DNA from 2 places in the Streptomyces sp. NPDC058371 genome. Region 2 is predicted to be linked to the other one. Evidence: predicted binding sites of a transcription regulator. Region 2 holds the regulator's gene; the other holds the start of a gene.
What was found. Region 2 encodes HrcA, which represses chaperone genes, less so after heat shock. Its sites were predicted from a motif close to TTNGCACTCNGNNNNNCNGAGTGCNAA; they were not measured.

Region 1: groL (chaperonin GroEL) is a predicted target of HrcA. The motif match lies at 2,725-2,751, and genes of this name have one in related genera.

What each region holds. Positions count from the first base shown of each region.
Region 1 covers NZ_JBHXJC010000003.1:153,265-165,072, forward strand. The annotation lists SAM riboswitch class I at 21-180, shown strand; gene thrC (threonine synthase) at 198-1,499, shown strand; gene ACFWM2_RS12330 (MoaD/ThiS family protein) at 1,615-1,893, shown strand; gene ACFWM2_RS12335 (cold-shock protein) at 2,343-2,546, shown strand; gene groL (chaperonin GroEL) at 2,914-4,539, shown strand; gene ACFWM2_RS12345 (NADH:flavin oxidoreductase) at 4,815-5,948, shown strand; gene ACFWM2_RS12350 (hypothetical protein) at 5,952-6,539, opposite strand; gene ACFWM2_RS12355 (PTS transporter subunit EIIC) at 6,536-7,987, opposite strand; gene murQ (N-acetylmuramic acid 6-phosphate etherase) at 8,003-8,998, opposite strand; gene ACFWM2_RS12365 (MurR/RpiR family transcriptional regulator) at 9,106-10,032, opposite strand; gene ACFWM2_RS12370 (hypothetical protein) at 10,088-10,471, shown strand; gene ACFWM2_RS12375 (DUF4031 domain-containing protein) at 10,468-10,740, shown strand; gene ACFWM2_RS12380 (GNAT family N-acetyltransferase) at 10,807-11,808, opposite strand, start outside.
Region 2 covers NZ_JBHXJC010000008.1:282,713-294,520, forward strand. The annotation lists gene ACFWM2_RS24325 (S41 family peptidase) at 1-1,639, opposite strand, end outside; gene ACFWM2_RS24330 (hypothetical protein) at 1,722-2,291, opposite strand; gene ACFWM2_RS24335 (VOC family protein) at 2,388-2,780, opposite strand; gene ACFWM2_RS24340 (16S rRNA (uracil(1498)-N(3))-methyltransferase) at 2,805-3,554, opposite strand; gene ACFWM2_RS24345 (nitronate monooxygenase) at 3,551-4,636, opposite strand; gene dnaJ (molecular chaperone DnaJ) at 4,804-5,940, opposite strand; gene hrcA (heat-inducible transcriptional repressor HrcA) at 5,941-6,957, opposite strand; gene ACFWM2_RS24360 (MBL fold metallo-hydrolase) at 7,162-7,902, shown strand; gene ACFWM2_RS24365 (DUF3097 domain-containing protein) at 7,948-8,751, shown strand; gene hemW (radical SAM family heme chaperone HemW) at 8,855-10,087, opposite strand; gene ACFWM2_RS24375 (SpoIIE family protein phosphatase) at 10,271-11,808, opposite strand, start outside.

The DNA.
Region 1 (11,808 bases), on a different contig from region 2:
ACCGAACAACAACTGAATACCGCTCATCCAGAGGGGCAGAGGGATACGGCCCGTTGAAGCCCCGGCAACCCTCCAGTCGGTTCTCGTCACTGATCGCTGCTGATCAGTTCCGCGAGGCTCCCGACTAGGGAAGGTGCCAAATCCGTCTCACGGCGAAGTGCGTCGTGAGGAAGATGAGGAGAAAGGGCCTCGCCTCCATGGCTGCGCAGACAGTTGCAAGCACCACGAACTCCGCCACCGCCGCGAACTCCGTCGATCTGGGTCCCGCCGCGGCTCTCTCGTGCCGGGAATGCGGACACCGCGTGCCGCTCGGCCCGGTCTTCGCCTGCGAGGAGTGTTTCGGCCCGCTGGAGATCGCGTACGACTTCTCCGGCTACGACACCGAGGAGCTCCGCAAGCGCATCGAAGCGGGCCCCGCGAACATCTGGCGCTACGCGCCGCTGCTGCCGGTCCCCGCGGACGTCGCCGAGAAGCCGAACATCAACCCGGGCTGGACCAAGCTCGTCCAGGCCGACAACCTGGCGCGCGAGCTGGGTGTCGACTCCGGCAAGCTCTTCGTCAAGGACGACTCCGGCAACCCGACGCACTCCTTCAAGGACCGCGTCGTCGCCCAGGCGATCGAGGCCGCCCGCGCCTTCGGCTTCACCACCCTCTCCTGCTCCTCCACGGGCAACCTGGCCGGCGCCGTCGGTGCCGCCGCCGCCCGCGCCGGCTTCCGCTCCTGTGTGTTCATCCCGCACGACCTGGAGCAGGGCAAGATCGTCATGGCCGCGATCTACGGCGGCGAGCTCGTCGGTATCGAGGGCAACTACGACGACGTGAACCGCTTCTGCTCCGAGCTGATCGGCGACTCGGCCGGCGAGGGCTGGGGCTTTGTCAACGTCAACCTGCGGCCGTACTACGCGGAGGGCTCCAAGACCCTGGCGTACGAGATCTGCGAGCAGCTCGGCTGGCAGCTGCCGGACCAGCTGGTCGTGCCGATCGCCTCCGGCTCCCAGCTCACGAAGATCGACAAGGGTCTGAAGGAGCTGATCGAGCTCGGGCTCGTCGAGGACAAGCCGTACAAGATCTTCGGTGCCCAGGCCGAGGGCTGTTCGCCGGTGTCCGTCGCCTACAAGGCCGGGCACGACGTCGTACGGCCGCAGAAGCCGAACACCATCGCCAAGTCGCTCGCCATCGGCAACCCGGCCGACGGGCCCTACGTGCTCGACATCGCGCGGCGCACGGGCGGTGCGGTGGAGGACGTCAACGACGAGCAGGTGGTCGACGCGATCAAGCTCCTCGCGCGCACGGAGGGCATCTTCGCCGAGACGGCGGGTGGCGTGACCGTGGGTGTCGCGAAGAAGCTGATCGAGAACGGGCTGCTCGACCCGACGCTCACGACGGTCGTCCTCAACACGGGTGACGGTCTCAAGACGTTGGACGCGGTGGCCGGTACGGGGCTCACCGCGACGATCCGCCCGAACCTCGAGTCCTTCAGGGAAGCTGGGCTCGCGTAAAGGTCGTTGTTTCTCTGCGGGCCAGTGGGGGCTGGTCGCGCCCACGCGGCGGAGCCGCACAGTCAACGGAGCCCCGCGCCCCTGGAGGGGCGCTTCCGACCGGAGGTCACAAGGCATGAGCGTCAACGTCCGTATCCCCACCATCCTGCGCACCTACACGGGCGGCAAGGCCGAGGTCCCCGCCGAGGGCAAGACCCTCGCCGAGGTCATCGCGGACCTGGAGAAGAACCACACGGGCATCGCCGCGCGTGTCCTGGACGACCAGGGCAAGCTGCGCCGCTTCGTCAACGTGTACGTGAACGACGACGACGTCCGCTTCGAGCAGGGCCTGGAGACGGCGACGCCGGACGGCGCGGGCGTCTCGATCATTCCGGCCGTGGCCGGCGGCTGCTGACGGGCTGAAGGCCGGACAAACGGCCGCAGCCCCGGTCCGACCACTCAGAGTTCACCGAATTGCCCTCTCCGTGAGAGAAACGGAGGGGGCAATTCTGCATGGTTGAGCGCGGTACAGTTGGGGAAGCCGCTTCTCCTTTCATGCCGGGCGCATATGAGCCTTCGCTCGGTGCCCGACAAGAAGTAGCCAAAATGCCCGGTATTTTTGTGCCGATTACGGCATTTATGGGGCCCGACTTGCCCTGAATGTGTGCAAATTCTCCACATATTCCCGATCGGGCTTGCCCAGAATTCTCGTCCGATTGACCTGTTGCAGACGGCAGTTGGACAGATACATTCAGCCGCGGTCGACGCGTTCCGGCGCACACCCCCAACCGTTTGGGGGGTGAGGTCTGACCCGGATCCGCGAAGTGTGGATCTGTGCAAGGGCCAGTAATAGGGGAGTTAGGCATGGCTCAGGGCACCGTCAAGTGGTTCAACGCGGAGAAGGGGTACGGCTTCATCGCGGTCGACGGTGGTGCGGACGTCTTCGTGCATTACAGCGCGATTCAGATGGACGGCTACCGCACCCTTGAAGAGGGTCAGCGAGTGGAGTTCGAGATCTCGCAGGGCCAGAAGGGTCCGCAGGCGGACATGGTCAAGCTCGCCGTCTGATCTAGGCGCGATCGACCACCGACGCACGCACTCACGTCGAAGGGCTCCCATCCCCCCAGGGTTGGGAGCCCTTCGGGCGTTCCCGGGCAGCCCGCCGGGTACCGTCCGGGCGTTCCCGGATCGCCCGCCGGGTCCTGCTTCGCGCGTCCCCGGACCGCCCCGGGGTTCCCGACAGGCGCTTGCACTCGGAGGGGTCGAGTGCTAATCATTGGCGTTAGCACTCTGAAGGTGAGAGTGACAACTATGGACCGGGTCGGTGAGGCCCGCAGGCCAAGTGGGGCAAGGAACCACGAGGCACGCAGGCCGTCCGTCGCGGGCGCCAACACGGTCCGGAGCAATCCACCCCAGTCCGGGAGGACCACTTCACATGGCCAAGATCATCGCGTTCGACGAGGAGGCACGGCGCGGTCTCGAGCGCGGGATGAACCAGCTCGCCGACGCCGTCAAGGTCACCCTTGGTCCCAAGGGTCGCAACGTCGTCCTCGAGAAGAAGTGGGGCGCCCCCACGATCACCAACGATGGTGTTTCCATCGCCAAGGAGATCGAGCTCGAGGACCCGTACGAGAAGATCGGCGCTGAGCTGGTCAAGGAAGTCGCCAAGAAGACGGACGACGTCGCCGGTGACGGTACGACCACCGCGACCGTTCTGGCGCAGGCGCTGGTCCGCGAGGGCCTTCGCAACGTCGCCGCGGGTGCCAACCCGATGGCCCTCAAGCGTGGTATCGAGAAGGCCGTCGAGGCCGTCTCCGGCGCCCTGCTCGAGCAGGCCAAGGATGTCGAGACCAAGGAGCAGATCGCTTCCACGGCCTCCATCTCCGCCGCCGACACCCAGATCGGCGAGCTCATCGCCGAGGCGATGGACAAGGTCGGCAAGGAAGGCGTCATCACCGTCGAGGAGTCCCAGACCTTCGGTCTGGAGCTGGAGCTCACCGAGGGTATGCGCTTCGACAAGGGCTACATCTCGGCGTACTTCGCCACCGACATGGAGCGTATGGAGGCCGTCCTCGACGACCCGTACATCCTGATCGCCAACTCCAAGGTCTCCAACGTCAAGGACCTGCTCCCGCTCCTCGAGAAGGTCATGCAGTCGGGCAAGCCGCTGCTGATCATCGCCGAGGACGTCGAGGGCGAGGCCCTGTCGACCCTGGTGGTCAACAAGATCCGTGGCACCTTCAAGTCCGTTGCCGTCAAGGCTCCGGGCTTCGGTGACCGCCGCAAGGCCATGCTCGGCGACATCGCCATCCTCACGGGCGGCGAGGTCATCTCCGAGGAGGTCGGCCTCAAGCTGGAGAACGCGGGCGTCGACCTGCTGGGCCGTGCCCGCAAGGTCGTCATCACCAAGGACGAGACCACGATCGTCGACGGCTCCGGCTCTGCCGACCAGGTCGCCGGCCGGGTCAACCAGATCCGCGCCGAGATCGAGAACTCGGACTCGGACTACGACCGCGAGAAGCTCCAGGAGCGTCTGGCGAAGCTGGCCGGCGGCGTGGCCGTCATCAAGGCCGGTGCCGCCACCGAGGTCGAGCTCAAGGAGCGCAAGCACCGCATCGAGGACGCCGTTCGCAACGCGAAGGCGGCCGTCGAGGAGGGCATCGTCGCCGGTGGTGGCGTGGCCCTCATCCAGGCCTCCTCGGTCTTCGAGAAGCTGGAGCTGACGGGTGACGAGGCGACCGGCGCCAACGCCGTGAAGCTCGCCCTGGAGGCCCCGCTCAAGCAGATCGCCGTCAACGGTGGTCTCGAGGGTGGCGTCATCGTCGAGAAGGTGCGCAACCTGCCCGTCGGTCACGGCCTGAACGCCGCGACCGGTGAGTACGTCGACATGATCGCCGAAGGCATCATCGACCCGGCGAAGGTCACGCGCTCTGCCCTGCAGAACGCCGCGTCCATCGCCGCGCTGTTCCTCACCACCGAGGCCGTCATCGCCGACAAGCCGGAGAAGGCCGCTGCCGGCGGCGCTCCGGGCGGCATGCCGGGCGGTGACATGGACTTCTGATCCTGCCGGATCAGGCTCGTCCTTTCCGAGGGCGGCACCCCTTCTCCAGGGGGTGCCGCCCTCGGGTGTTTTCCGGTGCCGCCGCCGGTGTTCCCGGTGTGCTCCGTGCGGCCGATGAAGGCCGGCGTGGCCGGGATCACAGCCGGGGGAGGTGGGGCGGCGGAATGACCTGGCGGGTGGGTCGGTTGACGGGGGAGGGCTGGTTGATGCATGTGCACATACCAGCTGGAATGTCCGACTCCCGACCACTCCCCGAACTTTGAGGAATCCCCCACGTGACTACCACCGCCTCCCCCTCCGCCTCGGCCACCCGGGCGGCCCAGATCCTGTCCCGGCCGGTCTCGCTGAACGGCCTGACCGTCCCCAACCGGATCGTGATGGCGCCGATGACCCGGCAGTTCTCCCCGGGCGGCGTGCCCGGTGAGGACGTGGCGTCGTACTACGCGCGCCGCGCCGCCGCGGGCGTGGGCCTGATCGTCACCGAGGGCACGTACGTGGGCCACGAGTCGGCCGGGCAGAGCGACCGCGTCCCGCGGTTCCACGGCGAGGAGCAGCTGGCGGGCTGGGCGAAGGTCGCCGACGCCGTGCACGCGGCGGGCGGCCGGATCGTGCCGCAGCTGTGGCACATCGGCACGGTGCGCAACGCGGGCGACCCGCCCTTCGCCGACGCCCCGGCCGTCGGCCCCTCCGGTCTGCGCCCCGACGGCACCGAGGGCGGCAAGGCGATGACGCAGGCCGATCTGGACGACGTCATCGCGGCGTTCGCCGAGGCCGCCGCCGCAGCCGAGCGGATCGGCTTCGACGGGGTCGAACTGCACGGCGCGCACGGCTACCTGATCGACCAGTTCCTGTGGGAGGGCACCAACCGCCGCACCGACGCGTACGGCGGCGACCCGGTGGCCCGTACGCGATTCGCGGTCGAGCTCGTCGCCGCCGTGCGCGCGTCGGTCTCCCCGACCTTCCCCGTCCTCTTCCGCTACTCGCAGTGGAAGCAGGACGCGTACAAGGCCCGGCTCGCGGAGACCCCGGCCGAGCTCGACGCCCTGCTCACCCCGCTCGTCGAGGCCGGCGTGGACGCCTTCCACGCCTCCACGCGCCGCTACTGGCTGCCCGAGTTCGACGACTCCGACCTGAACCTGGCCGGCTGGACCAAGAAGCTCACCGGCAAGCCGTCCATCACCGTCGGCTCGGTCGGCCTGGACGGCGACTTCATCAAGGCCTTCCAGGGTCAGGGCGCCGAGACCAAGACGATCGACGACCTGCTGGACCGTCTGGAGCGCGACGAGTTCGACCTGGTCGCCGTCGGCCGTGCGCTGCTCCAGGACCCGCAGTGGGCGGCGAAGGTCCTCGACGGCCGCCTCGGCGAGCTGGGTGCCTACGACCCGGCGTCGCTGCGCAGCCTCGCCTGAGCCCTACACGTTCCCCATCGGCTCGATGTCGATCTTGACCGGGGTGCCCCAGATGCGCAGGACCTCGTAGTCCGTGAACTCATGGACCAGGCGGTAGGCCATGCCGGGCCGCGGGGTTCTGCGCTCGGCCGCGAGGTAGCGCTCGGCCTCGAGGCGGTCGCGCCGCGGGGTGCCGCAGAGCTGCCACGCCTGGCCGCTCCACACCTCCGGGAGCCAGCGCTGCTGAGGCTGGGGGCGGTCCTCGCGAACGCCGTAGCGGGACTTGGTGCGGTCGGGGGACTCGTCGGGGCCGGCGGAGCGGCCGTGCCCGTAGGCGCCGTTGACCTGGGAGCGGCGGGCGGTCCTGCGGCGGGTCTCGCAGAGCAGGCAGAGGTCGCCGGCCCCCTCGTCGACCGGCCCGTTCGGATGCTCGGCGCAGCGTGTGGTGGGGACCGCGGTGGTGACGGTGTCGTCGAGCAGGTCGAGGGCCCGCTTCAGGTCGGCCTTCACCTCGTGCAGCTTCGCGTCGGCGGTGTCGGCGCTCAGCACGTCCCCGTGCTCGCCGAGCAGCCGCAGGGCGCGGCCCAGAGCGGTCAGCTGTGCGTGGTTCACGGTGTTGGGTTCCCTCCCCGGGCGGTGCTCTGTCCTACCGCAGAATCGCACACGTCTCGGACAGTCCCGTCGAAGCCGAAGAACCAGGTGGCCGCGAAGCCGGTGAGATAGCCGGTCAGCAGGCCGCCCGCGTAGATCGCGGCGGTCAGGGCCAGGGACCGGTTGCCGGACAGCAGGGGGAACAGGGCCCAGCCCGAGGGGCCGATCGCCGTCGAGCCGACCCGGTCGCCGAGCATCGAGAAGAACCCGACGAACGCACCGCCGGCGGCGCCGCCCGCGCAGGCCGTGACGAACGGCCGCCCGAGCGGCAGCGAGACGCCGTAGATCAGGGGTTCGCCCACGCCCAGCAGGCCGGCCGGGAGCGCCGACCTGATCGTCGTCCGCAGCGACTGGTCGTGGCGCAGCCGGACGTACACCGCGAGTGCCGCGCCGACCTGGCCCGCGCCCGCCATCGCCAGCAGGGGCAGCAGGACGGTGTAGCCCTGCTGCTCGATGAGGGTGGTGTGGATGGGGATCAGCGCCTGGTGCAGGCCGAGCATCACCAGGGGCAGGAAGAGGCCGCCCAGGACCAGACCGGCGAAGGCGCCCGTGGTGGACAGCAGCCAGTTCGCCGCCGTACCGATGGCGGCCGAGACCTCGCCGGCCACGTACATCAGGCCGTAGAGCGTCACCAGGCCGGCGACGAGCACGGTGACGGCCGGGGTGAGCAGGACGTCGAGGGTGCCCGGGACGCGGCCGCGACAGGCCTTCTCGACGTACGTCGCCAGGAGGGCGGCGGCCAGGGCGCCCAGGACGCCGCCCTGGCCGGGGGAGAGCGTCATGCCGAAGGCCGTCACCTTCGCGACCCCCGCGTACACGACGATCGCCGCGACGGCGCCGCCGAGGACCGGGGTGCCGCCGAACTCCTGCGCGGTGTTGTAGCCCACGAAGACGGCGATCAGGGCCATGAAGCCGGAGGCGATGGCGGTGAGCGCGGGGGTGAGGGACGGCAGCAGGTGGAGGTTGACGAGCAGGCCGTTGAGGCCCGCGATGATGCCGCAGCCGATCAGGGCGGGGATCAGCGGGACGAAGATGTTCGCGAGGCGGCGGAGCAGCAGCCTGAGCGGTGTCGCGTTGCGCTGCCGCTGGGCCGCCTTCAACTGGGCGCCCCTGACCGTCAGTTCGTCGGCGGTGGTCGGGCGCGCGGCCACGAGCGCCTCGAACTCCCCGGCCACCCGGGCGACCGCGCCGGGGCCCAGGACGATCTGGTACGTGTCGTCGTCGACGACGCCGAGTACGGCAGGAAGGGCCCTGAGGGCGTCCTCCCGGACCTGGGCCCGGTCCCGCAGACCCAGCCGCAGGCGGGTCATGCAGTGGGCCACGGAGACGACGTTCTCGGCGCCGCCGACGAGCGGGAGCAGCGCGGCGGCGGTGGTGGTGTGGGGGGCGGGGCCGTTCGTTGTGGGCACCCCCCGAGGGTGCGGTCAGTCGCGGGCGGCGGCCAGCGCGGCGCGCAGGTGGCCCGCGCTGTCCTCCAGAAGGCGGGCGGCCGTCGGCCCGTCCACCCCGCCCAGGATCGTCAGGATCGCGTTCTTGACCTCGCCGTCCGTGGCGGCGAGGGCGGACTCGATCTCCTCGTCAGAGGCGCCGGTGGCCAGGGCCACGATGCGCCGGGAGCGGGCGCGGAGCTTCTCGTTCGACGCGCGGACGTCGACCATCAGGTTCCCGTACGTCTTGCCCAGCCGGATCATCGTGATCGTCGAGAGCATGTTGAGGACCAGCTTCTGGGCGGTGCCCGCCTTCAGCCGGGTGGAGCCGGTCAGCAGCTCGGGACCCACCACGACCTCGATGCCGTGCTCCGCGGCGGCCGCGAGGGCGCTGTCCGCGTTGCAGGACAGGCCGACCGTCAACGCGCCTTGGCCGCGGGCGTGTTCGACCGCGCCGATGGCGTACGGGGTGCGGCCGGAGGCGGAGACGCCGACCACCGTGTCGTCGGCCGTCAGCGAGAGGGCCGCCAGATCGGCCGCGGCCAGCTCCCTGGAGTCCTCCGCGCCCTCGATCGAGGTGACCATGGCGCTCGGACCGCCCGCGATCAGGCCGACGACCTCGGACGGGTCGGTGTTGAACGTGGGCGGGCACTCGGACGCGTCCAGGACGCCGAGCCGGCCCGCGGTGCCCGCGCCCGCGTAGATCAGCCGGCCGCCGCGGGACATCCGCTCCGCGACGGCGTCGATGGCGGCGGCGATGAGCGGGAGCTGCGCGGCGACCGCGGCCGGCACGGTCGCGTCCTCGCCGTTCATCAGCCGGGCGATCTCGACCGTGGGCAGCCGGTCGATCTCGGAGAGTTCGGGGCGGAACGCCTCGGTGGTCAGCGTCTCCAACTCGGCCCGCAGATCGCGGTAGTGGTCGTCCGGGAGGGAGCGCTGGCTCTCGCCCCGGAGATCGCGGTGGTTGGAGGAGGCGTCGGCGGTGGAGGTCATGTGGAACGGCTCTTTCCGGTGCTTTCCGTACGCACGGTGGCGGGTGCGTACGTTCCGTGGATGCGTCGTCGGATCTACGGCAGGCAAGGGCAGGGGACGGGCGGGCGTCAGCGGCGCGCGCTGCCGCGCGGGCTGTGGCGGTGCGCCAGTGCCTCGTACGAGGCGGACAGGGCGGGCGCCGCGGTCTCGTAGGTCCGCTGGGCGACCCCCACGAACAGACAGTCCACGACGAGCAGCTGACTCGTACGGGACGACATCGCCGCCGGCCGCAGCTCGCTCTCGCGGGCCGTCGACGTCGTGAGGATGTGGTCCGCGTACTGCGTCACGGGCCCGTCGGGGCGGCCGGTGACGGCGATCGTCGTCGCACCGCGTTCGAAGGCGACCCGGAGGGGCTCGATGATGTCGCCGGTCGACCCCGAGTGGGTGATCGCGATCGCCACGTCCTTGGCGCGCAGCTGCACCGCGTTGGTGACGGCGAGGTGCGGATCGCTGTGCGCGTGGGCTATCAGGCCGATGCGCAGCAGCTTCTGGGCGAGGTCCTGGCCGACCAGGCCGGACGCCCCGACGCCGTAGATGTCGACGCGGCGGGCGGCGGCGAGCGCGGTGACCGCCGCGCCGAGCTGGACCGTGTCGAGCCCGGCCGCCGTGTCGGCGAGGGTCTGCTGCTCGTCGTAGGCGAGCTTGGCGACGACGTCCGCGATCGGGTCGTCGACCGCGATGTCCGCGGTGACGGCGGGCGCCCGGCCCGACTGCTGCTGGGCGGCGAGGCCGGCCAGGGCGAGGCGCAGGTCACGGTAGCCGGGGTAGCCGAGGAGGCGGGCGGTGCGGACCACCGTCGCCTCGCTGGTGCCGGTGAGCTCGGCGAGGCCGGTGACCGTGAGGGCCGCGCAGCCGGCCGGGTCGCCTGCGACGGCCTCGGCGACCCGCTGCATGGAGCGGGTCATCGACGGAGCCAGCGTGCGCACCTTGGCCGCGAGGGCGGCGGGGGCGGGCGGCGCCTCCCCGGCGAAAATTTCCTTCACAACATGGGTCACCTCTGAAAGATATTTTCCGTTGGGGCATACGGTCAAGGGTGCGCACAATGGGTGCATGGACCCCATCAGCCCCCTGGAGCAGGCGTTGCACGCGGCGCGCGCGCTCGTGCTCGCCGATCTCGTCGCGGGCCAGGTCGCCGAGGCCGACGTCGTCTCCCTGGTCGAGGAGTCGGTGACGCAGCGCCGCTGGTGGGTCGAGCAGTGGCCGGAGGGCACGGCGTACGTGGCGGGTCTGGTCGCCCAGGACGTCCAGGACGCGCTCCTGGAGCGGTACGGGCGGTGGCCGCTGTGCCCCGTCTGCGGCTCGGGCGACCCGCACGCCCTCGACGTGGAGCCCGAGTTGGGGCCCGACCCGCACTGGGTCTGCCACCAGGCGGGAGTGAAGGTCGCGTCGGTGGGCTCACTGGGGCCGGCCCTGGGCGGGACGCCCTCGTCGTGACGCTCTACATAGATCCGCCCACCTGGCCGGGGCACGGGCGGATGTGGTCCCACCTGGTCAGCGACGTGTCGTACGACGAACTGCACCTGTTCGCTGAGGGGTTGGGCGTGCCGCGGCGCGCCTTCGAGCGGGACCACTACGACATCCCGTCGCACCGGTACGCGGAGGTCGTGCGGGCGGGCGCGGTGGAGGTCGGCAGCCGCGAGGTGGTGCGGCTGCTGCACGGCTCCGGACTGCGCAGGGCCAAGCGGTGGGCGGGCCCCCGCTGATCCGTCGGCAGCGGGGGCCCTGCTGACCCGTCGCCGCGTCGGTCGCCGCAGGCCTGCGTGCGTGGCTCAGCTTTCGCGCGCGTACAGCTGCAACGACCGGTCCAGACCGTGCAGTTCGTACGCCTCCCGCTCCACGTCCGCGCTCGCCCGGCCGAACCCGGCGCGCGAAACCACCTTCTGCGAAGGGACGTTGGAGCGCTCGACGGCCGCGAAGAGGAGCTTCACGTCGTCGCGGGCCAGGGCCCACTCGGAGAGCGCGCGCAGGGCCTCGGTGGCGTAACCGTTGCCGCGGGCCGCCTCCACCAGGTCGTAGCCGACCTCGGCGCGGCTCTCCCCGTCCGGGACGCCGTGGAAGCCGATCGCGCCGACCGCGCGTCCGTCCTCGCGCCGGACGAGCACGAACATGCCCCACTCCGGGCGGTGCGTGCCGGCCGCGTACGCCTTGGCGACCATGCCGGCCGCCGAGACCGTGCCCTCGAAGGGGCCGCCCTCGATCCACTCGAAGCCGCCGGTGCCGCCGGCGGTGAGATCGGCGGCGGCCGCGGGCGTGACGCCCTGCAGGGTGAGGCGCTCGGCGGGGACGACCAGGTTGTTGTTCCAGCGCCACTCGGTGAGCGGCGCGCGGTCCGGCAGGTCACCGCGGCCGGTGGCCCACAGCAGGGTGCGCCAGTGATCGGGGCCGGGCCGGACGTGCGGGAAGATCCGCGCGAGGACGTCCTGGCAGAGCTGGGCCGGGGGCTCGTACGACAGGCCGAGTCCTTCGGCGATGTCATGCGTGTGCAGCAGGACTTCGGTGATGCCCATCGCGGCGAAGCCCTCGCGGTTCGCGCCGCCGAAGGGGTACGGGTGGAAGGCGCGGGTCTCGCGGGGCGTGGTGCGTACGGTGGCGGCGAGCAGGGCGCCGGTCGTCTCGATCACCTCGATGACGCCCGCGTTGTCGGTGCCCTCCTCGATCACGATCTCGAAGGGGACGTACGCCGTGGACGCCCGGCCGGCCAGCTGGCCCGCGTACGCGATGAGATCCTCCGCGACGTGCACGGCGGTCGCCCGGCAACTCCACTCCACGCG
Region 2 (11,808 bases):
GGCGCTGCGGTCCGAAGGGCGAGGGCGTGGTCGCGGCCAGCGTGATCAGGTGCGGTCGCGAGCCGCCGACGAACGCGAGGTCGAAGACGTGCTCGTCGTAGACGGGGTCGAAGGAGCGCGCCGACAGGAACGCGAGGTGCTTGCCGTCCAGGGTGAACGCCGGTGCGTAGTCCCGGAAGCGCAGCGGTGTCGCCTCGGTCACCGACAGGTCGGCGGTGTTGGCGAGCTTGAGCTGGCGCAGCGGGCGCGGGCCGGGGTGCGACCAGGCGAGCCAGGCGGAGTCGGGCGAGAAGACGAGGCCGGAGACCTCGCCGTCCTCGCTGCGGTCGACCTCCCGCACCTCGCCCGTCTCCCGCTCGACGAGCAGGACGCGTCCGTCGTGCGCGGCGACGGCGGCGCGGCTGCCGTCGGGTGCCATGGCGAGTCCGAGGACGCGTCCCAGCTGTCCGGCGGCGAGCCGGCGCGGGGTCGCTCCGGGCGCGACGCCGGTGGCGGGCGCGAACTCCAGGGCGTCGTCGCCCTCGGCGTCGGTCACCCACACCACGTACTCCTCGCCGTCGGCGCGGAAGGTGCGGGGCAGCCGGGCGCGCACCCCGTGCTCGGCGGCGAGCGCGCGGGCCGGGCCGGAGCGGTGGGTGACCCAGTGGACGGCGCCGCGCACGGCGATCGCGCTGCCGCGGCCGGTGTGGTCGGGCGCGCCGGCGCCGAACCAGCGGGCCGCGCTGACGGGGTGCGGCTGGAGGTCGACACGCTGCCCGCCGAGCCGGATGTCGAGGCGGCGCGGCTCGGCGCCGTCCAGGTCGTCGAGCAGCCACAGTTCACCGGCGGAGGAGTACACGACCCGGGTGCCGTCGGTGGCCGCGTGCCGGGCGTAGAACCCGCCGCCGCTGCCCGCCCCGTCCCCGTCTCCGTCTCCGTCCACGACTCCCGTGTGCCGGCGCAGGTCGGACCCGTCGGCGAAGGAGGAGTAGAGCGCGCCGACGCCCTCGTGGTCGGACAGGAAGGCGACCCGCTCGCCCACCCAGAAGGGGTACTCGAGGTTCCCGTCCAGCTCCTCGTGCAGCCGTACGAACTCCCCCTCGCCGTCCCGGTCGATCCACAGCTTGCCCGCCGTGCCGCCGCGGTACCGCTTCCACCAGGCCGCCTCGCGGCCCATCGGAGCGGACAGCAGAAGGACCCCGGGACCGCCGAAGGCGACATCGCCGACGGGCCCGTACGGCAGGGTGGCCGCGGGTCCGCCGTCGAGCGGGACCGCATGGGCCCAGCTGCGGCGCAGCGAGGGCTGCCCGTGGGTGCTGAGGGCGAGGACGTGTCCGTCCGGGGTCCAGCCGCGCACCTGGGTGCGCGAACTGCCCCAGTACGTCAGCCGCTTGGCCGCTCCGCCGTCGAGCGGGGCGACCTGCACCTCGGGAGCGCCGTCCCGGGTGGAGGTCCAGGCGACGGCGGTGCCGTCCGGGGAGATGCGCGGATGGTTCACCGGTACGTTGTCGGCGCTGACCCGCCAGGCGCGGCCACCGCCGTCGAGCGGGGCGACCCAGACGTCGTCCTCGGCGGTGAAGGCGACCAGGTCGCCGTGCAGGTGCGGGAACCGGAGATACGCAGAGGGCGCCGTGGGCGCACCGGGTACGGACTGTGTCACCCGATCACCCTATGCAGCGACCGGACAACCGGTCAGCGGTTTCGATCACTTGACCCGCGGCGGCCCGGCACGGCCTGTGCACCTACTTGCCCTCGACGGGCCGGCAGGTGGGGTCGCCCTGGCACCAGATGGTCTCGGTCACGGTGACCGTCACGGTGGGGCGCGGCTGGCCGGGGGCGTAGGTGACGGGCGGGGTGTACGTGGGCGTACTCGCGGCGCTGCAGTTGCCCAGCACGTCCAGCCGGAACCACCGCTTGCCGCCGACCTCGGCGGTGAGGTCGCCGCGCACGCACTTGCCGTCGATCTCGCGGGTGACCTTCCCCTTGATGGTGATCTCCCGGCCGTCCTTGGTCTGCCCCTGGCAGTCCGCGTTCGCCACCGTGTGCGCGCTCGACGAGGGTGTCTTGCCGGGCGTGAACGCCTTGTTCCCGTCGCCGTAGTTCGCCGTGCAGCTCAGCCACTGCACGTCGGCGCCCCGGCGCTCCAGTTCCTTGGTCCCCGTCTGGTCCGTGGTGTACGCCACCGCGGCGGAACTCAGTCCGTCCCCCGGCTCGCACGCGACCGTGCCGAACACCCCGACCGCGCCCAGCGCGACCGCGGCGAGCACTCTCCTACGGCCCGGCGGGCGCCGTATACGCCTCAAAACCCCCATGGACGGCAGCGTGCCACCGCACCGGGCCGGGCGGTAGACCGCATGCGGCCACTCCCCGGCACGGGTGACACCCCGCTGCGCTGTTCGAGGCCGGCGTCAGCTGAGCAGCAGAAGCCATTCCTGGAGTTCGACCAGGTTGCCCTCGGGGTCCTTGAGGTGGGCGACGCGCATGCGCTCGGTCATGGGGGCCGGGCCGTGGATGAGGGTCCCGCCGCGGGCGGTGACGGCGGCGCAGTAGGTGTCCAGGTCGTCGACGCGCAGCACGACGAGGGAACGGTGGCCCGTCGCCGAATCGCCCAGTTCACCGAGGACTTCGGCCATCATGGCGCGGTCCTGGAGGGCGATGCCGGCCGAGCCGGTGATGGGGCTGAACTTCTCGTACGGTCCCTCTGTCGCGCCCGACTGGGGCTTGAGGTCGAGGACTTCGGCGTAGAAGCGGTAGCAGGCGGCGAAGTCCGAGACCAGCAGCCGTACTTGTGCGAGTTCCACCAGTCCCCCATGGAGTCGGTTCGGTCAGGACCAGCGGCCGGTGCGGCCCAGCAGCAGCGCCGCGGCCGCGGTACCGGCAGTCGATGTACGCAGCACGCTACGCCCCAGCCGGTACGCCTTCGCGCCCGCCTCGGAGAACAGCGCCAGCTCCTCGGGGGAAACGCCCCCTTCGGGGCCGACGACCAGCACGATCTCCCCGGAGGCGGGGAGATCCGCGGTGGCGAGCGCCGTGCTGCCGTACTCCCGGTCCTCGTGGAGCACCGCGGCCAGGTCGGCTTTGGCGAGAAGTGCGGCAACCTGCTTGCTGGTCATCGCGTCCGCGATCTCCGGGAAGCGGACCCGGCGGGACTGTTTGCCGGCCTCCCGGGCCGTGGCCCGCCACTTGGCGAGGGCCTTCGGACCCCGGTCGCCCTTCCACTGCGTGATGCAGCGGGCGGCGGCCCAGGGCACGATCGCGTCCACGCCGGTCTCCGTCATGGTCTCGACGGCGAGTTCACCGCGGTCGCCCTTGGGAAGGGCCTGGACGACGGTGATCCGGGGTGCCTCGGGCGGTTCCTCGGCAACCGAGTCCAGCTGGACGATCAACCGGTCCTTGCCCTCGGTGTCCGTGACGACGCACTCCGCCCAGCGGCCGGCCCCGTCCGTGAGGACGACGTCCTCGCCGGGCCGCAGCCGCTTCACGGAGACGGCGTGCCGTCCTTCGGCGCCGTCGAGCACATAGCGTCCGCCGTCGTCCGCGCGGAAGTGCTCGACCACGAACACCGGCGCCGTCATCGGGCCGCACCGTCCGCCGGGAACGACGACAACGCTGTCTTCGCCGCTTCGAGTTCGGCCGCCAGCACCTCGACCAGCTGCCCGGCGGGCAGTTCGCGGGCCATGCGGTGTCCCTGGCCGGCCCACAGCGCCATGCCCTGCGGGTCGCCGGCCTTGGCCGCGGCCTTGCGCAGCGGGGAGGTGAGGTGGTGGATCTCGGGGTACGCGGCGGGCGCGTACGGGCCGTGCTCGCGCAGGAAGCGGTTGACCAGGCCGCGGGCCGGACGCCCGGAGAACGCCCGCGTCAGCTCCGTACGGACGAAGAGCGGGTTGGTCAGCGCCTCCTTGTGCACGGCGTGGGCGCCCGACTCGTGGGTGGCGAGGAACGCCGTGCCGAGCTGGGCCGCGGTCGCGCCCGCGGCGAGCACCGCGGCGATCTGGCTGCCGCGCATGATGCCGCCGGCCGCCACGATCGGGAGGTGCACGCTCTCGCGGACCTGGGCGACCAGGGAGAGCAGCCCGATGCCGGCACCGTCCGCCTCCGGGATGTCGCGGTGGGTGCCCTGGTGGCCGCCCGCCTCCACGCCCTGCACGAGCACCGCGTCGGCGCCCGCCCGCTGGACGGCCAGCGCCTCGTCGACCGTGGTCGCGGTGACCACGGTCCGGGTACCGCCCCGGGACAACGCCTGAAGGACCTCGGGGGCCGGGCAGCCGAAGTGGAAGGAGACCACCGGCACCGGGTTGTCGAGGAGTACGGCGAGCTTGGCTTCGTAGCCGTCGTCGCGTCCGCTGTCCGGGTCGCCGAGCTCGGTGCCGTACCAGGCGGCCTCACCGGCGAGCTGATGGGCGTACACGTCCACGGCCGCGGGGTCCGCGTACTCCGGCTGCGGCATGAAGAGGTTCACGCCGAAGGGACGGCCGGTGAGCCCGCGCAGCTGCTTGATCTCCTGGTACACGCCGTCGGCCGTCTTGTACCCGCCGGCAAGGAATCCGAGCCCGCCCGCCTCGGAGACGGCAGCGGCCAGCCGCGGCACGGATACACCGCCCGCCATGGGGGCCTGCACGATCGGATACCGGAAGAGATCGGTCAGCGCGGAGGACATGACGGCATGTTGTCACGTCCTCCGAACAAGTCCGAATCCGGCCGCTCACGGGCCTGGACGGCCGGATTGGGGTGGCGGTACCAGCCCGTCCGGCGCTTGCGGACGAGGCCGTTCAGACCGAACGGGGGTCTGGGGGCAGCGCCCCCAGACCCACGGGCTGGCGGCGCTCAGCGCCCGTTGAACGCATCCTTCAGTCGAGAAAAGAGTCCCTGCTGCCCAGGCTGAAACTGGCCCGTGGGGCGCTCCTCGCCGCGCAGGACCGCGAGCTCCCGAAGCAGCCGCTCCTGCTCAGGGTCGAGTTTCGTCGGGGTGGTGACCTCGACGTGGACGATGAGGTCACCGCGGCCGCCGCCGCGCAGATGCGTGATTCCGCGGGCATGCAGCGGGATCGACTGACCGGACTGTGTGCCCGGGCGGATGTCGACCTCCTCCAGGCCGTCGAGGGTCTCCAGCGGCACCTTCGTGCCGAGGGAGGCCGCGGTCATCGGGATCGTGACCGTGCAGTGCAGATCGTCGCCGCGACGCTGGAAGGTCGAGTGCGGCAGCTCGTGGATCTCGACGTAGAGGTCGCCGGCGGGGCCGCCGCCGGGGCCGACCTCGCCCTCGCCCGCGAGCTGGATCCGCGTGCCGTTGTCTACGCCGGCCGGGATCTTCACGGTCAGGGTCCGCCGGGAGCGCACCCGCCCGTCGCCCGCGCACTCCGGGCACGGCGTCGGCACCACCGTGCCGAAGCCCTGGCACTGGGGGCAGGGGCGGGACGTCATGACCTGGCCGAGGAAGGACCGCGTCACCTGGGACACCTCACCGCGACCGCGGCACATGTCACAGGTCTGCGCGGAGGTCCCCGGCGCTGCGCCCTCACCGCTACAGGTGGTGCACACCACGGCCGTGTCGACCTGGATGTCCTTGGTCGTACCGAAGGCGGCCTCGTCGAGGTCGATCTCCAGCCGGATCATGGCGTCCTGGCCGCGGCGCGTGCGCGACCGCGGGCCGCGCTGCGACGCCGTGCCGAAGAACGCGTCCATGATGTCCGAGAAGTTCCCGAACCCGCCGGCGCCGAAGCCGCCCGCACCCGCGCCGCCGCTCTGCGAGAGCGGGTCGCCGCCGAGGTCGTAGACCTGCTTCTTCTGCGGGTCCGACAACACCTCGTAGGCGGCGTTGATCTCCTTGAAGCGCTCCTGCGTCTTCGGATCGGGATTGACGTCCGGATGCAGCTCGCGAGCGAGCCTCCGGAACGCCTTCTTGATCTCGTCCTGGGAAGCGTCGCGGCGCACGCCGAGTACGGCGTAGTAGTCCGTGGCCACTTACGACTCCGCCAGGATCTGTCCGACGTACCGTGCCACTGCGCGTACCGCTCCCATCGTTCCCGGGTAATCCATGCGGGTCGGACCGACCACGCCAAGTTTTGCTACTGCTTCGACGCCCGAACCGTAGCCGACCGAGACCACGGACGTGGAGTTGAGGCCCTCGTGGACGTTCTCGTGACCGATCCGTACGGTCATGCCCGAATCCGTCGACTCCCCAAGCAACTTGAGGAGCACGACCTGCTCCTCAAGGGCCTCCAGCACCGGCCGGATGGTGAGGGGAAAGTCATGTCCGAAGCGGGTGAGATTGGCGGTCCCGCCGATCATCAGCCGCTCCTCGTTCTCCTCGACGAGTGCCTCCAGCAGAGTGGAGAGCACCGTCGCGACCGTACCTCGGTCCTCGGTCTCGAAGGCATCCGGCAGATCTTGCACCAGTTGCGGCACATCCGCGAAACGACGGCCCGCGACCCGGCTGTTGAGCCGCGCGCGCAGATCCGCCAGTGACGTCTCGCCGAAGGGCGCCGGGCAGTCGATCATCCGCTGCTCGACCCGGCCGGTGTCCGTGATGAGCACGAGCATCACGCGCGCGGGGGCGAGCGAGAGCAGCTCCACGTGCCGCACGGTCGAGCGGGTCAGCGAGGGGTACTGGACGACGGCGACCTGCCGGGTCAGCTGCGCGAGCAGCCGTACCGTGCGGCCCACCACGTCGTCCAGGTCGACGGCCCCGTCGAGGAAGTTCTGGATGGCGCGGCGCTCGGGCGCCGTCATCGGCTTGACGCCGGCCAGCTTGTCGACGAACAGCCGGTAGCCCTTGTCGGTGGGGATGCGCCCGGCGCTGGTGTGCGGCTGCGCGATGTACCCCTCGTCCTCCAGGGCCGCCATGTCGTTGCGGACGGTGGCCGGGGAGACGCCCAGGCGGTGCCGCTCGGTCAGCGCCTTGGAGCCGACCGGCTCCTCGGTCCCGACGTAGTCCTGGACGATGGCGCGCAGCACTTCCAGCCTGCGTTCGCTGAGCATCGCGCACACCTCCTGAAGTCGGCACCGTGGTCTTCGCTGACCTTCGTCCTGGCACTCAGCGCGTGCGAGTGCCAGCGTTCCCCGAGCCAGTGTACGGCGGGGAGGTACGGCCCCGGCAAGGGCGGCCCCAGGACACCGCGCCGGGTGTACGGACGTGTCCTGCGATGTCGTGCCGTCGTAGTGCCCCGCGGCTAGCGTCATCGTATGAAGCTGACTTGGGAAGAGCTGGGATGGGAGGAACTCGCACCCCGCGTGGGGCGGCGGCGCCTTCCGGTCTGGGACTGCACCACCGGGCTCGTGGTGGGCGAGGGCGCGGCGCTCATGATCGACGCCGGGTCGAGCCGGGCCGAGGGCGCGCGGTTGCGTGCCGCGGCGCAACGGATCCTCGGCACCCGGTGCCGTGTGACCCATCTCGCGCTCACGCATCCCCACTTCGACCATGTCTTCGGCGCGAGCGCCTTCGCCGAGGTGGAGGTGTTCGGCGCGGTGGGCGTGGACGCCGCCCTCACCTCCGCGTCGGGCCGCGAGGAGCTCCGGGCGGACGCCGTGCGCAACGGTCTCGACCCGGACGAGGCCGCCGAGGCCGCGCGGCTGCTCGCCCGCCCGGACTACTCCGTGTCCGGCGAGTGGACCCTGGACCTGGGCGGCGGCGTACAGGTCCTGCTGGCGAATGTGGGCCCCGGCCACACGCGTCACGACCTGGTGGTGCTGGTGCCGGGCGTCGACTGTCCGGAAATCGTCTTCTGCGGCGACCTGGTGGAGGAGTCCGGCGAGCCGCAGGCCGGACCGGACGCCGTTCCCGCCCGCTGGCCCGCGGCCCTGGACCGGCTGCTGGATCTGGGCGGCGAGGACGCGGTGTACGTACCGGGGCACGGGGACGCGGTGAATGCGGCGTTTGTCCGGGCCCAGCGGGACGCGCTGGCGACGCGCTTCGGCGTGTCGTAGAAGGCCGTACGGCGCCGCGGTCCGCCTTCTCCTATCGTCATCCGAATGCGCCAGTACTCTCCGGATCTCACGCCGCCGTGGAAGAAGCCCAAGCCCGTGCCCGAGGTCCCGGCGGAGCCCGGGCTGGTGGTCGAGGAGCCCGGCACCGGCTTCTGCGGCGCGGTGATCCGCTGCGAGGCGGGCACGGTGACGCTGGAGGACCGCTTCGGCAAGCACCGGGTGTTCCCGCTGGAGCCGCGCGGCTTCCTCCTGGAGGGCAGGGTGGTCACCCTCGTCCGCCCGTCCGCCGCTCCGGCACGTCCCTCCCGTACGGCCTCCGGTTCGGTCGCCGTGCCCGGTGCGCGCGCCCGCGTGGCCCGGGCCGGGCGCATCTACGTGGAGGGCCGGCACGACGCCGAGCTCGTCGAGCGGGTCTGGGGCGACGACCTGCGCATCGAGGGCGTCGTCGTCGAGTACCTGGAGGGCATCGACGACCTGCCCTCGATCGTCACCGACTTCGCGCCCGGTCCCGATGCCCGGCTCGGCGTCCTCGTCGACCATCTCGTCCCCGGTTCGAAGGAGTCCCGTATCGCGGAGGCCGTCACCAGCGAGCACGCGCTCGTCGTCGGTCACCCGTACATCGACATCTGGGAAGCGGTGAAGCCGTCCTCCGTCGGCATCCCCTCCTGGCCCCGCGTTCCCCGCGGCCAGGACTGGAAGACCGGCGTGTGCCGCGCCCTCGGCTGGCCGGAGAACACCGGCGCGGCCTGGCAGCACATCCTGTCCCGCGTCCACTCCTACAAGGATCTGGAGCCGGAGCTCCTGGGCCGCGTCGAGGAACTCATCGACTTCGTCACGGCCCCGGAGTAGGTGGGGCTGGATCCGGCCCCACCCGGCGTTTGAGGACGAGCGCGTCGGCGCGAAAGGGCCCCCGGGTACGGGACGGGCAGGGGCGGCGGGGCGGGAGAACCCCTCAGTCCACCAGGTCGCGGACCACCGCGTCCGCGAGCAACCGCCCGCGCAGGGTGAGGACGGCAAGCCCGGCCTCGTAGGGGCCGGGCTCGAGGAGCCCGTCGGACAGCGCCCGCCGGGACGCCGCCAGCCCGTCCGGGCGGAGCAGCGCCAAGGGACACCCCTCCCGAAGCCGCAGCTCCAGAAGGATCCGCTCCACCCGCCGGTCCTCCTCGGAGAGGACCTCGCGCCCTGCCCCGGGAGACCTCCCGGCAGCCAGCGTCCCGGCATACGCCCCGGGATGCTTCACGTTCCACCACCGCACCCCGCCCACATGGCTGTGGGCCCCGGGCCCGGCCCCCCACCAGTCGGCACCGCGCCAGTACAGCTCGTTGTGGAGGCAGCGCCCGGCGTCGGACGTGGCCCAGTTGGACACCTCGTACCAGTCGAAGCCCGCCGCGGAGAGCACCTCGTCGGCGATGAGATAGCGGTCCGCGTGGACGTCGTCGTCCGTCATCGGGACCTCACCGCGGCGGATGCGCCGGGCGAGCTGGGTGCCCTCCTCCACGATCAGGGCGTAGGCCGAGACGTGGTCGGGACCGGCGCCGAGCGCGGCTTCCAGCGAGGCGCGCCAGTCGTCGTCGGACTCACCCGGGGTGCCGTAGATGAGGTCCAGGTTCACGTGGTCGAAGCCGGCCGCGCGGGCCTCGGCCACACAGGCCTCGGGGCGGCCGGGGGTGTGCGTGCGGTCGAGGACCTTGAGCACGTGCTGCCGGGCGCTCTGCATGCCGAAGGAGATCCGGTTGAAGCCCCCGGCACGGAGGGTCGCCAGATACGCCGGGTCGACGGACTCCGGATTCGCCTCCGTGGTGATCTCCGCGTCGTCCGCGAGCCCGAACTCCTCCCGGACCGCGGCCAGCATCCGTACGAGATCGTCGGCCGCCAGCAGTGTGGGCGTACCGCCGCCGACGAAGACCGTGCGGACGGGGCGCGGGTCGTCGCCGAGCACCTTGCGGGCCAGGCGGACCTCGTCGATCAGGGTCGACGCGTAGTTGTCGCGGGAGGCGAGCACACCTCCGGTGCCCCGCAGCTCGGTGGCCGTGTAGGTGTTGAAGTCGCAGTAGCCGCAGCGGGTCGCGCAGTACGGCACGTGGAGGTAGAACCCGAGGGGGCGCTCGGCGGCTCCGGCCAGGGCCTGCGCGGGCAACGCGCCGTCGTCGGGGACGGGCTCACCGTCGGGGAGTGCGGAAGGCATGCCTTCCATTGTCCAGCACCGGCGCACATCCCCGTCCCGGCCTCGGGAACCCGCTCCCCCTCCGCCCTTCCCCCGCCCCCGCCCCTGCCCCTGCCCCTGCCCCTGCCCCTGCCCCTGCCCCTGCCCCTGCCACGGAACCCCCTCTCCCCTCCGCTGCACCGCTCCGGCTCGTGCCGCTGCTGTTCATTCCGCCTGGAGCACCAGCAGCGCCAGATCGTCGTCCGGCGGTTTGCCGCCGAACTCGTGCACCAGCCGCCGGATGCGCTCCGCGATCAGCTCGGCGCCCATCCCGGCGCAGCCGGCGAGGGCCGTCGCGAGGCCGTCCCCGTCGTCGAACTGGCGGGGGCCGTCGCGCCGCTCGGTGACCCCGTCGGTGACACAGAGCAGGCTGTCACCGGGATGCAGCTCGAAGTCCTCGGAGGTGTACGTCGCGTCCTCCACGACCCCGAGGAGGGTCTGCGGGCGGGCCACCTCCCGCACGCCGCCGTCGGGCCCCAGGAGCAGCGGCAACGGGTGCCCGGCGGAGGCCAGCGTGCAGCGCACTCCGCCGTCGAAGGGCACCAGCTCGCCGTAGAGCATGGACAGGAAGCGGGTCTGCGGGCCCTCGGGGTCGGCGAGGCCCGGTCCGCCGGCCGCGACCAGCGCGCGGGCTGCCGCGTCCGCCGCCTCCGTCGCGTCGTCGAGCAGCAGCTGGTTGAGGCGGTCGAGGACGTCCGCGACCTGGTAGCCCTCGCGGGCCAGCAGCCGTACCCAGGGGCGGGCGAGCCCGATGACGACGGCGGCCTCGGGTCCCTTGCCCTGAACGTCGCCGACCGCGAAGCACCAGCGCCCGTCGCCCGCCGGGAACAGGTCGTAGAAGTCGCCGCTGGGTCCGCCCTTGTCGCACGGCTCGTACACGAGCGCGCTGCGCACCTTGGGGATCTCGGCGACGGCTCCGGGCAGCAGGCCGCGCTGGAGGACCCGGCTGATGGTGGCCTGGCGCGCGTACTGGCGGGCCGCGCCGATGGCGAGGGCCACCCGCCGGCTGAGGTCCTCGACGAGCCCGCTGACCTCGTCCGAGAAGGCGGGCAGTCCGGCCCGTCCGATGACCAGGGTGCCCAGCGGCCGCCCGCCGGCGATCAGCCGGTACGCGAGGGCCGCCCCGCTCGCCGCGTGCGCGCCCAGTGCCTCCCCGGGCCAGGGCACGGGTACGGCCCGGGAGCGCACCGAGTCGGACAGCCGCGGCGGGTCCTTCTCCAGGGCTCGGCGCAGCTCCTCGATGCGGTTCTCGCTGCCGTGCCAGACGCGGGCGAGGCGTGGTCCCGCGCCGCTGCCCGCCCGCTCGGACCCGCGCCAGCCGGTGATCTCGTCCTCCAGCCAGACCGCACACCAGTCGGCGATCCGGGGGACGAGGAGCTGACCGGCGAGCGCGGCGACCAGGTCCTCGTCGAGCTGTCCGGCGAGCAGGTCGGAGGCCTCGGCGAGGAAGGAGAGGGCACCGCGGCCCACCCAGTCGTGATCCTGCGGGAGGCTCCGCCGCGGTTCGGGGGCGAACAGGTCGGCGACCGTGGCGCCGTGCTCGAGGACGGGCTCACCGGTGTACGTCTCGGTCGTCGGCTCGGCGGCCGCGGCCCCGCCGACGGGCAGCCGCGCCCATACGGTCTTGACGCCGGGGCGGTACGTGACGCCCCACTCGGCGGAGAGCGCGGAGACGAGTCGCAGTCCGCGCCCGTACTCCGGGG